2 regions of the Aerococcus sp. HMSC10H05 genome follow, and region 1 is predicted to be linked to the other one. Evidence: riboswitches for the same ligand, from Rfam matches in the RefSeq annotation. Region 1 holds a riboswitch; the other holds the start of a gene.
The links. A riboswitch is a leader RNA that binds a small molecule or an ion and turns the genes downstream of it on or off. The one in region 1 is predicted to bind FMN.
Positions count from the first base shown of each region.

Region 1 (3,193 bases):
TTACTTTTCGTAGCAGGTGAAGACGGTATTGCTGTGGATGAACTTGCGAATTTACTGGAAATAAAGTCAGAATGGGCCTTATATTATGTGATGGTATTGAGAAATCGTCTGCAACACGATCCGCAATCGGGTTTGAGAATTACAGTGATTAATGAACGGGTCCAATTGGTGACAAAAGCGACATATGGTGATGTAGTGAAGAAATATGCGGTGTCTCCTTTCGCTACAAAACTATCACAAGCAGCTTTAGAAACGTTAGCGATTATTGCCTACCAACAACCGGTGACAAGGATGACAATTGATGATATCCGGGGCGTTCAATCGTCAAACATGATCCATAAATTGCTAGAGCGAGATTTAATTATGGAAACGGGTCGACAAGATTCACCGGGGAGACCAATCATATATGAGGTGACATCTTACTTTTACCAATACTTTGGATTAGAGTCTTTAAACGACTTGCCAGACATCCATAATTTAGTGTTAGATGGGTCTGTAGATGAAGAAACCCTTTTTAAAATAGATGAGCATGGCGAACCCATGCAAAAGGAATTCAACCAAATAACAAAAGACGAGCCAACAGAATAGGTCACCAATAGGAGTTATTGAATAATGGAAAGATTACAGAAAGTGATGGCACACGCAGGAGTTGCCTCTAGACGAGAATCAGAGAAATTAATTACGGCGGGACGCGTCAAAGTTAATGGACAAGTTGTTAGAGAATTAGGAAAAAAAGTGTCAAATTCTGATCGTATTGAAGTAGACGAGGTACCTATTTATAAAGAAGAGCCAGTTTACTATGTATTTTATAAACCAACTGGCGTGATTTCTGCTGTAAAAGATGATAAAGGGCGTAAAGTTGTGACAGACTTTTTTCCAGATGTCGAACAGCGTATTTATCCGGTAGGACGATTAGACTACAATACATCCGGTTTACTGTTGTTAACCAATGACGGTGAATTTGCGAATACTTTAATGCACCCGCGTTACGAGATTAATAAAGTTTATGTGGCAAAAGTTGAGGGGATTATTACTGGAGAAGAGCGTAAGCAATTAGAACGTGGCGTTGAAATTGATGGTGGTAAAACAGCACCTGCACAAGCTAAAATTCTTTCTGTTGATAAGGATAAAAAAACAACAATTATTGAGGTGATTATCCACGAAGGACGTAATCGCCAAGTCCGTAAGATGCTTGAAGCAGTAGGACACCCCGTTACTAAATTAAAACGCGAACGCTACGGATTTTTAGATCTTAAAGGCTTAAAACCAGGAGATAGTAGAATTTTATTGAAGCATGAAATCGAAGAGCTATTAACGATTGCTAAGAAGAAATAAGTAATATACTTGAAATAAGTAAGATACTTGCTATAATAAGAGTAGTAAGAAAATAAATTTGAAGCAATCTTCAGGGCAGGGTGAAATTCCCGATCGGCGGTAAAGTCCGCGACTCCCATTTTGGGACTGATCTAGTGAAATTCTAGAACCGACTGTAAAGTCAGGATGGAAGAAGATGGGCGAACAAAGGCTGTTTGTCTATACTCTTTTTACCTTGAAGGTGGAAAGAGTTTTTTTATTTCCACTTTTGAGTGCCGACCCATGAAGTAGAAAAGGAGAGCATTTATATGGGAAAGAATCACACTAAGGAAATAGTATTGGTTGCAATTGTTGGGGCATTATCATTTATTTTGATGTTTATTGGTTTTCCAATCATCCCAGCGTTACCCTATTTAAAGGTAGACTTTTCATTGGTGCCAATCTTACTTGTTGCTTTTATTTCGGGACCCAAAAAAGCTACTGCAGCTGGCTTAATTGCAAATGGCTTACATTATATTTACACTGGTGGTGAGATGGGTATTCCAATAGGAGACGCTACTGCCTTTATCGCTACTATAGCCTATATCTTACCGATATACTATCTATTAAAAGATCAAATGGTAACAGTATATTCAGGTAGAAAGTCAGCTAAAGAAATGAACTTTGCAAAAACGATTGCCGCATATTTATCAGCTACTCTTTCTTTAACGATTGTGATGACTATCTTAAACTACTTCGTGATTACGCCATTCTACATGCAAGTAATGAACTTCGATGTAGGTAATATGCAAACATATATCCTAGCGGGTATTATCCCATTCAATCTGATCAAAGGCGTATTGGTTTCACTATTGGCACACTTTGTTTTAGTTCAAAGTTTACCAACTTTAGTCAGTCGATTTGGAACGCTCGAATATTCACACCGTTGAAAATGAAGATAGACTCATTTTTTGCTATAATAGAGACCAAAGGATAAATAACAAACGCAAAAATATTATATAGGAATGTTGGAGGGGTAGAATTGGATACTTTATTAATGGCGATTGCTTTTAAGGTCCAAGCCCTCCCTCAAAATTCTGTATACCAAGTGTTGATTGGCAAGCGAACTGCTACAACACTTTTTTTTGCTTTTTCGAATCATTTAACCGCTTATTTGGGGCTGTACCCTAAACTTCAAAAAAATGTCTGGCTATCCTATACTCAAAATGTAGAAGACTATATTTCAATAGAGGCAATTTTTCGGCAAGATAACCATTCAGAGTTTATGGAGTTAATTTTTGATAAAATATTACCCAGTCGAAATGGTCTAATTATTGCAAATCATCATCATAAACACCATCTAGCCTTTAAATTATTGTTGCAAGTATTATCCAATCACCTAGCTGAAAATTCACATTATAGTCCAATTGTTCAAGATTTAGATATACAACAATTTATCAAAAGTTTTGTATTAATGATAAAAAGAGAAAATGCTGATAAAGCTGATTTAACAGCCATAGGTCATAGCCTCCACCAGCAATTAATCAAGGACCTTACCGATTTTCCCAACCAGGCAGCCTTGTTATTCCTTGAGCAGTTTGAGGGCGCTCAATTACCAGCACAAACCCTTGAACAAGCTGCTGAAAATCATCAGCTTTCTAAACGTGCAGTTGTCATTACACAACAAGCTGTGTTGGACCAACTCTATCAGAATTGGCTGAGTGGGGAGACTTTAGAGGATACCACTCATTGGCTTCAAGTATTCACCAGAGGACTTTTTAACCAGTTTCCAATTTGGAACCAAACAACACAAGAAACTTTGGATATGTTCAATCAAGGGAACAGCTTGGAACAAATTGCGTTTAAAAGAGGATTGAAACTCTCTACAATTACAGAACAT
Region 1 covers NZ_KV787006.1:31,549-34,741, reverse strand. The annotation lists gene scpB (SMC-Scp complex subunit ScpB) at 1-588, shown strand, start outside; gene HMPREF3116_RS08020 (pseudouridine synthase) at 613-1,335, shown strand; FMN riboswitch at 1,398-1,516, shown strand; gene HMPREF3116_RS08015 (ECF transporter S component) at 1,623-2,243, shown strand; gene HMPREF3116_RS08010 (helix-turn-helix domain-containing protein) at 2,336-3,193, shown strand, end outside.

Region 2 (3,193 bases), on a different contig from region 1:
GGAATATAAAATGATTAATATTTTTAGTTATTTACAGCTATGTTATTTCATAGAAAAGAATAAGCAGGAATTTATTAATATTTTTATAGATAACAAGTTTTCGACTTCAAAGTATTTTAATCAGTTAGATTTTAACTTTAAATTTACAAAGCAAATTGAACAAAGATTGTTATATGTAGGTAATCGAATGCTAACTCTCGATTTGTCGAACTTTTATCATACACTATATACTCACAGTATTCCTTGGGTAATTACTGGGAAACAACAATCAAAAGCAAAACGTAGAGGAGGATTTGCGAATGATTTGGATACTTTAATTCAGAAGTGTCAATATACGGAAACACATGGGATACCAGTGGGAAATATAATTTCACGTATCATTGCAGAATTATACATGTGTCATATAGATAGATTAATGGAGGATAGAGGATATGTGTATTCAAGATATGTTGATGATATAAAATTTGTTTTTACTACTGATGCAGAAAAAGAAGCTTTTTTAACAGATTTTCATTCCCTCTGTAGAGACTTTAATCTCATACTAAATGATAATAAAACTAAAGAATATATTTTTCCTTTTGAAAATAATATTCAAAAAATAGATATATTTAATTACTTTGATGATTTTAATCAGAAAACAAAGGTTGAAAGTTGGAAAAATAGAATAAATAATTTTATAGATTTCTGTCTAATAGAAGAAGGAAAAGAAAATAAGGGAGCTATAAAGTGTATATTTTCTGTAATTATAAATAAAATGAAAGATTTAAAATTAACAGGAAGTTATATTCAAGAAATTTTACTAACGAGAGAAAATGTAACTCATCAAAATTTATATGAGAGAATTTTAGATATATCTCTAAAAGACTCTAGTTTATCTAATAAATTTCTAAATTTGACTGAAAACTTAGTAGAACTTGGAATTGACAAGAAACAAATAAAGCAGATTGTTAAAGAATATGTTTTAGAGAATGAAAAGAACTTAATTCAAAAATTAGATGATTCAGTTATTAATGGCTGGAATCAAGAAGTTTATCAATTACTTCTATATTCAGTAATATTTGATTTATCTGCTATAGCGACAGAAGAAAAATTAATTGATATTCTTTCTAAGGATCTCGATGATTACTCTAAATGTTTATGTGTAATTCTTTGGTTAAAAGAAAAGTATGAAGTTGAAAAACTTTTATCTATATTAGAGAATGTTCTGTCAGAAATTCACTTGAATTATGATGAAGGTAGCATTAGAATGCAAGAAAGATATTGGTTATTAAGATATTTCATGTATCATTTGATTCAGAATAATCTAATACCAAATCAACAACTAAATAATCATTTTTCAAAATGTAACACTAACAAAAAAAGCCAACTAGTAGAATCAGAGTTGAATAAGGACTATGTTCTCGATATTAACACTAGTATGAAGAAAAGCAAAAGAATGATTAATCAGTTTTATAAACTCTTATTAGATGAAAATGTTGCTCTAGTTGAACTAAGAACTATTGATGATGTGTTATTTGAGTTTATATAATAATTCCAAATATTAACTAACATTAAATACCCTATAATGTATATTTTCTATTCAAAATACATTTAAGGGTTTACATTTTCATTTTATTGCCGTAAGATATCACCATAAACAGTCAAATAAAATCTTCAGGGCAGGGTGTAATTCCCGACCGGCGGTAAAGTCCGCGACCTCCTTTAGTTAGGGGCTGACTCGGTGTAATTCCGAGACCGACAGTAGAGTCTGGATGGAAGAAGAGTAGAAACAAAATAAACGAATACTATTGCTATATAGTTTATTTGTGTGCCCTAGGAATCTAATTTCTAGGGCTTTTTTTCGTCACTCTGACTAGATTTTTTGTTGTTTAGAGAAAGGATGAGTGAATGAAAGACTATATGCAAGAAGCACTTGACTTAGCCAAATTAGGCCAAGGTTGGACAAGGTCTAATCCTATGGTTGGTGCAGTTATCGTGAAAGATGATCAAGTCATCGGCCGAGGTTACCATCAGCAGTATGGTGGTTTACATGCGGAAAGAGAAGCATTAAAGGATGCTAGCGAAAAAGGATATGATGTAAAAGGGGCAACCATGTATGTCACCCTTGAACCTTGTTGTCATTTCGGCAAAACACCGCCTTGTACACAAGCTATTATTGAAGCGGGTATTGAAAAAGTGGTGATTGCTGCAACTGACCCTAACCCACTAGTTGCTGGAAAAGGGATTCAGGAATTAAGAAAGCACAATATTAAAGTAGAAACGGGTCTTTTGGCTGAAGAAAGCGAAGACTTGAACCGTAAATTCAATTATTTTATGACCCACCAACAGCCCTATGTCACCATGAAATATGCCATGACCCTAGATGGGCGGACAGCTGCCTATACTGGGGATTCTAAGTGGATAACGGACAAAACTGCACGAGAGCATGTGCATTATCAACGCCACAGTAATCAAGCCATCATGATTGGTATAGGGACAGCGCTTGCTGATGATCCAATGTTAACTGTTCGAATTGATGACTTTGAAGGCATTAACCCTATCCGTATTGTTTGTGATACTAGCTTGAAGCTGCCCTTAACCAGCCAATTAGTGAAAACTGCTAAGGAAACACCAACAATTGTTGCAACAACCAATCAAAATCCACAAGATCACCAATCCTATCAAGAAGCTGGTTGTCAGTTATTAGTTGTAAAAGCAAAGAATGGCAAGGTAGATTTACTTGATTTAATCACCCAACTGGGCCAGCAAGGTATTCAAAGTATTTATGTTGAAGGTGGCTCAAAACTAAACGCGTCGCTACTTGAAGCTGGTTTAATACAAGAAATCCACACTTATATTGGACCTAAAGTTATTGGTGGTTTTAATCAGTATAGTCCTATCAGTGGTTTTGGTTTTCCAAAGATCAATCGAGCACTCACAAGTGATATCCAAGCAATTACGCCATTAGGTAAAGACCTTTTGATAGAAAGTAGGGTGGATTAAATGTTTACAGGAATTATTGAAGACATTGGCCGTATTGAAAGTATCAAGGCTATCAACAATCGTGCAGGACTTTTTTTGACCATTGCTTCTGAAAAAATAGTAGCCGATGTCAATCTAGGTGACTCTATTAGTGTGAACGGCATTTGTCTGACCGTGATGAATTACACCGATACCAATTTCCAAGTGGAAGTGATGCCAGAAACGATTGCGA
Region 2 covers NZ_KV786946.1:86,225-89,417, reverse strand. The annotation lists gene HMPREF3116_RS00860 (RNA-directed DNA polymerase) at 1-1,528, shown strand, start outside; FMN riboswitch at 1,646-1,767, shown strand; partial or broken gene ribD (bifunctional diaminohydroxyphosphoribosylaminopyrimidine deaminase/5-amino-6-(5-phosphoribosylamino)uracil reductase RibD) at 1,888-3,002, shown strand; gene HMPREF3116_RS00850 (riboflavin synthase) at 2,983-3,193, shown strand, end outside.
Region 2: another riboswitch for FMN. It lies ahead of ribD (bifunctional diaminohydroxyphosphoribosylaminopyrimidine deaminase/5-amino-6-(5-phosphoribosylamino)uracil reductase RibD); the one in region 1 lies ahead of HMPREF3116_RS08015 (ECF transporter S component).